DNA from 2 places in the Ruegeria sp. CG3 genome. Region 2 is predicted to be linked to the other one. Evidence: riboswitches for the same ligand, from Rfam matches in the RefSeq annotation. Region 2 holds a riboswitch; the other holds the start of a gene.

Region 1 (5,344 bases), on a different contig from region 2:
GTCACCGTCCGAGACGATCGAGACCGCCCAGCGATTGCCGGTCCAGCGCTGCAGCGCGGACCCGAGCCGCGCGGCCAGGTCGGTGGGCGCCTTTTCGGTGGGCGTGAACTCGATCCGGCCCGGCTGGTACGAGACGAGGCGGACGCCGTTCTCGACCTCGACCAGCAGCTTCACGTCACGGTTGGAGCGGATCAGCTCGACCACATGCTCAAACGTTGGATAACGCGCCAGCGCGGTCTGCACGTCTTGGGCCAACGCCGCCGTGGGCGCGCCGCCCACACCGCGCGGGGTGGGCGCATGGGCCGAGGCCGTCGCGGTCACGGGCGGGGCGGTGTTGCCGGCAACCGGAACGCCGCCCCCCGGCCCGCCGACGGGCGGCGGAGGGCTGTCCTGAAGGCGTTTGATCAACTCTTCCGGGCTGGGCAGATCGGCCACATGGGTCAGGCGGATCACCGCCATTTCCGCGGCCATCATGGCGTTGGGGGCGGCCGAGACTTCCTCTAGTGCCTTCAGCAGCATCTGCCACATCCGGGTCAGCGCCCGCATCGGCAGCGCCTCGGCCATCTGCTGGCCGCGGGTGCGTTCATCGGGCGAGACGGTGGGATCTTCGACTGCGTCGGGGGTGATCTTCACCACCGAGACCCAATGCGTGATTTCGGCCAGATCGCGCAGCACTGCCAGCGGGTCGGCGCCCTCGGCATATTGCGCGCCCAGTTCGGTCAGGGCCCCGGCCGCATCGCCGCGCAGGATCATGTCCATCAGGTCCAGCACGCGGCCCCGGTCGGCCAGTCCCAGCATCGCGCGCACCTGGTCGGCGGTGGTTTCGCCGGCACCATGGCTGATTGCCTGATCCAGCAGCGAGGTCGCATCCCGGGCCGAGCCTTCGGCGGCGCGGGTGATCAGTGCCAGCGCGTCATCCGAGATTTCCGCGCCCTCGGCGGTGGCGATCTTGCGCAGCAGGCCGATCATCACTTCGGGTTCGATCCGGCGCAGGTCAAATCGTTGGCAGCGCGACAGCACGGTGACCGGCACCTTGCGGATCTCGGTCGTTGCAAAGATGAACTTCACATGCTCGGGCGGTTCCTCCAGCGTTTTCAGCAGCGCGTTGAACGCGCTGGTCGACAGCATGTGGACTTCGTCGATGATGTAGATCTTGTACCGCGCGCTGGCGGCGCGATAGCGCACGCTGTCGATGATCTCGCGGATGTCGCCCACGCCGGTGCGGCTGGCGGCGTCCATTTCCAGCACGTCCACATGGCGACCTTCCATGATGGCCACGCAATGCTCGCACTGGCCGCAGGGTTCGGTCGTTGGGCCGCCATTGCCGTCGGGGCCGATGCAGTTCATGCCCTTGGCGATGATCCGGGCCGTGGTCGTCTTGCCGGTACCGCGGATGCCGGTCATGATGAAGGCCTGCGCGATCCGGTCCGCCTCGAACGCGTTTTTCAGCGTGCGCACCATGGCATCCTGACCGACCAGATCGGCAAAGGTTTCCGGGCGGTATTTTCGGGCGAGAACCTGATAGGCGGGGCTGGACTGTGTGGTCATGTCTGCTCTGACGGATTCGTACTGACGATGCAGGGTAGAGTTCCCGGTGCCCCGCGTCCACAGCGCCGGTGCAGGTTTTTCGCTTTGGCGAGCGCGCGGTGTGAGGCATACTGCGCGGATCAAGTTCAATCAGCCAGTTTCGGGGGGAACGTCTGATGACAAATCTTGTGGTTCATGCATTGCAGGTGGGCGGCGGTACGCTGGCCCTGACCTCGGTTCCCGGCGGTGGCGGCGACTATGAGGGAGACCTGGACCTGATTTCAGCCTGGGCGCCGGGGCTGGTGATTTCGATGACAACCCTTGCCGAACTGGTTGCCGTGGGTGCGGGCGAATTGGGCTGTGACATTCATCGGCGCGCCTGTCGGTGGGCGCATCTTCCGGTCGCCGACTTCTCGGCGCCGTCGACCGAGATATCCGGCCGATGGCCCGAAGTCAGCGCCGCCGCCCGCCATGCGCTGTCGGGCGGCGGGCGGGTACTGGTCCACTGCCGGGGCGGTTGTGGGCGGTCAGGCATGGTTGTTCTGCGCTTGATGATCGAGAGCGGCGAGCAGCCGGAACAGGCCCTGAAACGCCTGCGGGCCGTACGCCCCTGCGCGGTTGAGACTGATGCTCAGATGGACTGGGCCGTCGCCCCAGCGCGCGAGGCACTGGCGACCTGACATTCAGGCGGTTGCGCGGAACTCGCGCTCGGCCCTGACCACGGGCATGATCGCCGTGGCCTGCAGCATCGCACAGGGTCGATCACTGATGACCTGCGCAGGCAGGGCGTCGCTCTGGTCGTCAAACAGCATGTCGGCGTAGGTATCAAGGCAGTCGGACGGTGTGTCGGCGGCCGCTCCGCAATACACGCGGATCCGTTCGGGACGTGCATCGAACCGCGCCGTGCAGCCATGTTCGCAATGGGCCAGTTCGCTACTGCCTTCCACTTGGAAGTCGGGGGATGTAGCGGCCTGCGCCGTCGCCATTGCCTGCGCGATGGCCCGTGCCATGCGCGCCAATGCCGGGCAGGTCTTTCCGGTGCGCTGGCAGATGGTTGCCGCGAATTCATGGGTATCGGTCTTCCAAATCATGTTGCGCCCTCCGCGCGCTGGGCGAGGTGGATTTGGACAGACGCCGGTTTCAAGGCCAGACCCTGCCCGGACACCCCGTCCGAGTTTCGGTTTCACGTTTGATGGCAGGTCTCCTGACTTGCGGGTCTTTGCTTTGCCGACCTTCCCAACCTTGCGGTCAGTGGTATTTAGGCATCGCTCTCCGCCTACAGTTGCGGGGGCAGTCGCGGCCTTGGTCCGCTCCGGAGTTCCGGGTTGGACCGCACCGTGTTCCCTTTTCATCCCGGACCGAAACGGCACGGGAACCATCCCCTCATCGCTAGCGGTGTATCCGGGATCGAGTCAAGACGGTTTCAGCCCGGTTGCCGGAGTGAGTCCCAAGGGAACAGATCAGGCAGTCTGCGCAGCACATTCGAATCCCTGCGGGCACGGGCCAATTGCCAGCCGCCTTGCATCACGATGAACAGGGTGTCCGCAGCATTTTCAGGGTCGGAAACTCCGAACCGCGCGGCGTGGTTTCGAACTTCGATGATCCAGCTTTCATACAGACGGTCGGCATGTTCCCGAAACGCGCGGTTGTCGGGGCTTTCGAACAGGGTGGCGGCGATCGGGCAGGTCTCCCATTGGGCCGAGGTGTCGAACAGCTTCGCGATCTTGTGGCACAGGGTGGTGACCCCGTCGCGAAAATCCGCGGCGTCGTCGAATGCCGCAGCAATCATGCTCAACATCCCGTCCGAGGCCCAACTGGCCGCCGCCAGGGCCAGATCCGGCTTGCCCTTTGGAAAATGGTGATAAAGCGAACCCTTGGGGGCTTGCGCTTCGGCCAGCAATTCCGCCAGACCGACACCGTTATAGCCCGAGCGCTGGAACAGTCGGGCGGCAGTCACGATCAGGCGATCTTTGGTGTTTGGTGGACGTTGGGTCATGCAGGCCAAATATTGACAGGCCTAGACCAATTGGTCCAGACACAAAGTATTAGACCGATCGGTCCAGAGTGTTTGGAGGCAAAGATGTTGGATTCGCAGCACGCGGTTGACGTGGAAGACTTTAAGTTTCCGTCGGGCCAGACCCAGCTGGCGGCGCGGCTTTACACTCCGGCGGTCGAGCCGCAAACCGTTGTTGTGCTGAACGGCGCAACAGGAGTGCCACGTGACTACTATCAGCACTTTGCTCGCTGGCTGGCCGCCGAGCGCGGTATGGCTTGCCTGACATATGATTACCGGGATTTCGAGCATTCGCTGACCGGGCGGCTGAAAGACTCGAAGGCCACGATGGCGGACTGGGCGCTGATCGACATGCCCGCAGCGCGTGCCGAGATGCGCCGTCGATACCCGCAGGCAAAACTGTGGGTGATCGGGCATTCGGTCGGTGGAATGCTGGGTCCGTTGCAACCGGAAATCGAACAGATCGACCGGATGATCTGTGTGTGCGCAGGTTTGGTGACGGTGGCCGATCACCCGTGGCCCTACAAGGGCTTGGCGACTTTGTTCTGGTATGGCCACGTGCCACCTCTGGTGCGTCTTCTGGGGTACCTGCCGGGGAAACTTCTGGGATTCGGAGCCGATTTGCCGGCGGGCGTCTATTGGCAATGGCGCAAGTGGTGTACATCGCCCACCAGCTATCTGCCCGAATTGGGAGACACGCTTCCCCAAGCGGATTGGAGTCGGGCGAACGCCACGGCGGATATCATTGCGTTCGAGGATGACCAGACTGTGCCACCGCCCGCCGTCTGGCGGCTGGCTGAACTCTATGGTCCGACCGCCCGTCGGCATTTGTTGGAGCCGAGGGATTTCGGACTGTCCGAAATTGGTCATATCGGCGCCTTCGCCCGGCGCAGCAGTGCCGTTTGGCCGCGATTGATCGCCTGACCCGCCCGCAAGCGCGGTTTTCAGGAACAACGACGAAATACAGAGGTTGGATTGACCGGGCCGAATACGTGGCGCGGCGTCAAGTGAGAGGTTGGACATCGACCCAAGCGGGGCTCGTTGTGGCTGCTTCCTTCCGGACCTGACCAGGTTGGCGAGGCGCTTGCCCGCGCCAACCTCTCGACCGACGATATAGGCATCACGCACCCGCTTGGCAACCCGTCACAAAGACAGGCGTACCCTAAGAAACCCGCGCGCGTCCTGCCCGTCGGTGGTGGCTGCAAAGTGGTCGAGCTCGCGCAGGTAGTTTGCAGCGCGTGGCCCGGTCTTCAGAATCACGGACCGGCCCGCCTGCGGAACAAAGGAAAAGCTTTGGGCGGTGTTTTCCACCGGATCCGGACCCAATCGTCCCGCCAGGTAGTCGCGCAAGATTCCCTGGAGGCTCAGCGGCGGCACCGGGATCAGCCGGGCCGGGTCTGGGACGGGAAAGTTGCCGCCGCCATTGGCTCGGTAGCTGTTTGATGCAACGACGAATTGTTCATCCGGATCGACGGGGCGGCCCTGAAAGGCAAGATCGCGCAGGCGGGAATGGGACGTGTCGATCAACTGGCCGCCTATATCATATCGCGCGGGCTGGGTCAGATCGAACCTGTAGGTCACCCCATGCAGCACGTCGAAATTGTGCCCGGTGCCCTCGGGGTTGATCAGAACCTGCTCGTCGCTGTTGCCAAGTTGGGAAAACTGGGCAGCCGACATTTCCAGCCATTCGGCGATCTGGCGGCCATCCAGCAGCATGGCGGCCAGTTGGTTTGGGAACACATGCAAGTCCGAGACATGCCGTACGGTGACATCGCCAGCCGGAACTTCGGTGTAGTGCCGTGG
Region 2 (5,344 bases):
TCACCGGCCACGATGTCAGCGGCAAGCTGCCCGAGGATCTGAACCTGCCCGCGCTGGCCGACCCGGGTGCGACGACGGTGGTGTTCATGGGCAAGCGCACCTTTCCCCTGCTGGCGCAGGCGCTGCACGCGCATGGGCTGCCGCTGGATACCCCCGCGCTGATGGCCGAGTCGGTCTCGACGCCTGAGCAGTCGCTGCACCGGTCCACCGTCGGTGCCTTGGCCGAGCGCCTGGGTTCCGAGATCGGCACCGCGCCAGCGCTGATCCTTTATGGTCCGTTGGCGGAGTTCGACGATGATTGATCTGGTCTTGATCGGGATCGGCACCGGCAACCCGGACCACGTGACCTTTCAGGGCGCGCAGGCGATCCGCGCGGCCGATCTGATCCTGATCCCGCGCAAGGGCGCCAACAAGGCCGATCTGGCCGGCGTGCGCGAGGAAATCATCCGCAAGGTCACCGGCACACCGCCCCAAATCGCCTATTTCGACATCCCCGAGCGCCGGTCGCAAGATGGCTACCTGCGCGGCGTGGATGAATGGCACGACGCGATCGCCCTGCGCTGGCAGGAGGCGATGGCCCGGCACCCCAAGGCGCGCACCGTCGCCCTGCTGATCTGGGGCGACCCGTCGCTCTATGACAGTTCGCTGCGAATCGCGGCGCGGCTGGACCCGCAGCCGAACGCCACGGTGATCCCCGGCATCACGGCGCTGCAGGCGCTGACGGCGGCCCATGCCATGCCAATCAACGAGATCGGCGCGCCTTATCTGGTGACCACCGGCCGGCGCATCCGCGACGAGGGCTGGCCCAGCGACGCCGATACGGTTGCGGTGATGCTGGATGGCGAATGTTCGTTCCAGACGCTGGACATGGCCGATTTTGACATCTGGTGGGGGGCTTACGTTGGTATGCCCGAGCAGATCCTGATCAAAGGTCCGCTGGCCGATGTGGCCGATGAGATCCTGCGCACCCGCACCGAGGCCCGCGCCCGGCACGAGTGGATCATGGATATCTATGTTCTGAAAAAGCGCGGGAATTGACGCGAAAGGTCGCAAATGGCGATTGCGCCACAGCGGCATTCACGTCTAAATGGACGGGTCTGGTCCTGCCGGAGACATCCGGATGCTAAGAGGGAATTTGGTGCGGCCTGCGCGCAGGTCAAATCCGAAGCCGCCCCCGCGACTGTAAGCGGTGAGCCCTGTTCAACCAGCCACTCCCGATCCGTTCGGGGGGAAGGCGAACAGAGGCGCTGACCCGCAAGCCAGGAGACCTGCCAGGCGAACAATGAAACACCGGCCGTCGGGTGCGGCGGCACAGGAGGACAGAAAATGACGACACAAACGCAAACCGCATCAACGGCACGCGCTGGCATTCTTTCGGCAGTGTTCGCGGCAGCCCTGGGCCTGGGGATCATCACCCTGGCTGGTCACGTTCAGGCATCGGCGCTGCATGACGCCGCCCATGACGTGCGCCACGCAACCGGCTTCCCCTGCCACTAAACAATGTTCAGTCGCATTCTGACCAGCGCGTTGTTCGCTGGTGCTGCAGCCGGGTTGATCGTCGCCCTGCTGCAGTTGGTATTCGTGCAGCCTGTGTTGCTGCATGCTGAACTGTATGAATCCGGAGAGCTGGTGCATTTCGGAGCCGAAGCCGTCTCGGCCCATCCCGAGCTGCCGGGCATGTTCTCGGACCTGACCCGCGACGGGCTGAGCGTGGTGTTCACGATGCTGACCTATACCGGCTATGCGCTGGTTCTGGTCGCCCTGATGTCGCTGGCCGAAGCCCAGGGCCACCCGGTTGACGGGCGCACGGGCGTGCTGTGGGGCCTTGCCGGTTTCATCGCCTTTCACCTGGCGCCGGGCTTCACCCTGGCCCCCGAGGTTCCGGGTGTTGCCGCAGCCGACGTGTTCGCGCGGCAGATCTGGTGGTGGGCAACCGTCGCGGCTGCTGGTGTGGCCATGTGGCTGATCGCCTTTGGTGGCAACATCGTCAGCTATCTGGTTGCGGCCGTGCTGTTGATGGCCCCGCACCTGATCGGCGCGCCGGAACCCGACGTGTTCACCGGGCCGGTTCCGACCGAGATCGGGGCACTGTTCGCCGCGCGCGCCTTTGGCGTCGGCCTTGTGGCTTGGGTGCTGCTGGGTTCGTTTGCCGGGTATTTCTGGCAAAGCGAGGGCAAGCGCGTCGAAGCCGCGGCCTGATCCCCGAAATCCCACGACCCGCCGGCGCCCAACCGGCGGGTCATTTGCTTTTCAAGGAAACATGATGACACGCTCGCTTGCTCTTTTCGCGATCGGTCTGGTCTTTGGTGGGGGTGCCGGGTTCGTGCTGGCCGCGGCCAACGGCTTCACCTTCGATGGCCACGACCATTCCGACCCCGCCCAACATGGCGGCCATCACGCCGAGGCCATGGCCCATGACCACAGCGCCGCCATCAACCTGCCCGCCGGACCGGACGCGCCGGGGCTGGAGATCGCCGTCTCCCCCGACCCGATGGCGGGTTGGAACCTGCATGTGATGCCAAAAAACTTCCGCTTCTCGCCGGAGAACGCCTCGCTGGACAACAAGCCCGGCGAAGGCCATGCGCATGTCTATGTAAACGGCGTCAAGCTGGCCCGGCTTTATGGCAACTGGATGCACATTTCGGACCTGCCCAAGGGCGACACTACCATCGAGGTCTCGCTGAACGCCAACAGCCACAGCCCGCTGGCCGTGGATGGGGTGCCGGTCAGCGCCTCGGTCACGGTTCAGGTGGACTGAAACGCGGGGATCCGCGCCCGCAGACACAAGCGAAGCCGCCCGCACGGCCGGGCGTCTTCGATCCAGCCATTCGGGCTGTTCAGAATGGTCCGGCAGGTCGCCGCAATGTCATCGGCATCGGCAACCGGATCGATCCCCGAAAACACGTAGGACGCCAGGCTTTCCCCCTGCATCGCCACCACGGTCGGCTCATTGCAACCGCTGAAACAGGCGTGCTCGGCGATCTCGACCTGCCCGACCACGCCCGCAGCGCGCAGGGCGTCCGATACGGCCTGACGCTCGGCCGGCAAGTCGCGCTCGCCCGCGCAGCTGCTGCAGATCAAAACACGCATGCCACTCGCCTGCCTTTTCCGTTTCACACTGTCGCTTGTGCGGGTTTCGCACCCCCGGCGCAAGCCCGCCGCCCACGATATTGTGACTGTACGCACCCGGGAATTCGGGAAGACTTGGGCCAACCACGACCTGGAGAGCCCGTGATGAAACGTCTTATGTTTTTCCTCGGCCTGCTGGCGCTGCCCGCGCTTGCTGCCGATATCGAACCGCGGCCGGGTTGGGCCGTCCACCCGACGACCAAGACCCATGACGCGCTGGTGGCCGACACGATCGCAGCGGTCAAGGCAAACGGTCTGATCGTGGTAACGCAGGCCGGGCCCACCAAGGCCGCCGCCGCGCGCGGCATCACCATTCCGGGCAATCGGGTGATCGGCGTCTTCAACAACGACTATGCGGTGCGGGTTCTGGAACAATCGGTGCCCGCGATGATCGAGGCGCCGATCCGCCTGTACGTCACGGAAAACGAGGACGGGACCGCGACGCTGTCCTACAAAACGCCCACTTTGGTCTTTGCCCCCTACAACGGTGGCTCCGACGCCTTGCCCGCGATTGCCGCAGAGTTGGACGCCAAATTCGCCGCCATCGCCGATTTGGCTGTCAAATAGTCACACTGACGTGATGCGGCTTGCGCCGGCCCGGAACCTCCGCAATCTGCTGCGAAACGGAACTTACGGAGCTTGTTCGATGCAGGACCTGTCCCCCCGCGCTGCGGACCTTTTGGCGCAACGGCTGTACGAGGCCGGGTGCCGCCACGCCTTCGGCATGCCCGGAGGCGAGGTGTTGACCCTGGTCGATGCGCTGGAACAGGCCGGGATCACCTTTCACCTGACCAAGCACGAAAACTCCGCTGGTTTCATGGCCGAGGCGGTACATCACCGCGATGGCGCGCCGGCGATTCTGGTGGCGACTCTGGGTCCTGGGGCCATGAACGGCATCAATGTCGTGGCCAACGCGCTGCAGGACCGGGTGCCGATGATCGTGCTGACCGGCTGCGTCGATGCCGACGAGGCGCTGACCTACACCCATCAGGTCATGGATCATGCGCAGGTCTATCGCTCGATCACCAAGGGTACGTTCACCCTGACGGCCAAGGGCGCCGACATCATTGCCGACAAGGCCGTGTCGCTGGCCACGCAGCCGCGCCCCGGGCCGGTGCATATCGACGTGCCGATCTCGGTCGCCGATACACGGGTGTCGGTCGCCAAGCGCCGACGGCTGACCCGGGCCGCCCGCGTCGCGCCCGAGGGCACATGCCTCGAGAAGGCCCGCCGCTGGGTGGCCGAGGCCGAGCGTCCGCTGGCGATCATCGGGCTGGACGTGCTGTATGACGACTCGCGCAGCGTTGTGCGGGCGTTTCTGGAACATTTCGGCATCCCGTTCGTCACCACCTACAAGGCCAAGGGCGTGGTGCCCGAGGATCACCCGCTGTGCCTGGGAGGCGCGGGCCTGTCGCCCCTGGCCGACGCGCAGCTTGTGCCTCTGGTCGAACAGGCCGACCTGATCCTGTGCCTGGGCTATGACCCGATCGAAATGCGCCCCGGCTGGCGCGAGATCTGGGACCCGGACGAGAAACGCGTGATCGACATCTCGGCCGTGGTGAATGACCACTACATGCACCAGGCGGGGCTGAACCTAGTGGCCGATACCGGCGCCACGCTCGAGGCGATCGCCAAGGGCAACCCCGCCCGACCGACCTGGCCCCAAGGCCAGCCGGCGCAGGTCAAGGCCGCCTTGGCCGCGGCCTTTCCCACTGACGACGACTGGGGCCCCGCCGCCGTGATCGCCGAGACCCGCGACACCCTGCCCCCCGAAACACTGGCCACCGCCGACAGCGGCGCGCACCGCATCCTTCTCAGCCAGATGTGGCAATGCTCCGAGGCGCGCGGCCTGATCCAGTCGTCGGCGCTGTGTACGATGGGTTGCGCCGTTCCGATGGCGATCGGCCTGAAACTGGCCGAACCCGACCGCCCGGTCATCAGCTTTTCCGGCGATGCCGGATTCCTGATGGTCGCCGGTGAGTTGTCGACCGCCGCAGAAATGGGCGGAAACCCGATCTTTCTGGTCTTTGTCGATGCCAGCCTGGCACTGATCGAGCTGAAACAGCGCCAGCGCCAGATGGGCAACCGGGGCGTCGATTTCGACCGGCATGACTATGCCGCGATGGGCCGGGCGTTCGGCGGCAACGGCCACACCGTGCGCAACCGCGCCGAACTGCGCGCGGCGCTGCAGGCCGCGATGACCGCCGACACGTTC

The links. A riboswitch is a leader RNA that binds a small molecule or an ion and turns the genes downstream of it on or off. The one in region 2 is predicted to bind cobalamin.
Region 1: it holds a riboswitch for cobalamin, as region 2 does, so the genes downstream of both, ACR0NB_RS10775 (hypothetical protein) here and ACR0NB_RS01760 (CbtB domain-containing protein) in region 2, are expected to answer to the same signal.

What each region holds. Positions count from the first base shown of each region.
Region 1 covers NZ_JBQFRC010000002.1:48,717-54,060, reverse strand. Annotated here, with positions in the region: gene ACR0NB_RS10785 (DNA polymerase III subunit gamma/tau) at 1-1,548, opposite strand, end outside; gene ACR0NB_RS10780 (protein-tyrosine phosphatase family protein) at 1,704-2,207, shown strand; gene ACR0NB_RS10775 (hypothetical protein) at 2,211-2,618, opposite strand; cobalamin riboswitch at 2,705-2,922, opposite strand; gene ACR0NB_RS10770 (TetR/AcrR family transcriptional regulator) at 2,951-3,523, opposite strand; gene ACR0NB_RS10765 (alpha/beta hydrolase family protein) at 3,608-4,465, shown strand; RNA gene ffs (signal recognition particle sRNA small type) at 4,547-4,645, opposite strand; gene ACR0NB_RS10755 (bifunctional 2',3'-cyclic-nucleotide 2'-phosphodiesterase/3'-nucleotidase) at 4,685-5,344, opposite strand, start outside.
Region 2 covers NZ_JBQFRC010000001.1:362,365-367,708, reverse strand. Annotated here, with positions in the region: gene cobA (uroporphyrinogen-III C-methyltransferase) at 1-302, shown strand, start outside; gene cobF (precorrin-6A synthase (deacetylating)) at 295-1,038, shown strand; cobalamin riboswitch at 1,082-1,290, shown strand; gene ACR0NB_RS01760 (CbtB domain-containing protein) at 1,327-1,497, shown strand; gene ACR0NB_RS01755 (CbtA family protein) at 1,501-2,199, shown strand; gene ACR0NB_RS01750 (hypothetical protein) at 2,264-2,758, shown strand; gene ACR0NB_RS01745 (DUF1636 family protein) at 2,746-3,090, opposite strand; gene ACR0NB_RS01740 (DUF302 domain-containing protein) at 3,235-3,696, shown strand; gene ACR0NB_RS01735 (thiamine pyrophosphate-binding protein) at 3,776-5,344, shown strand, end outside.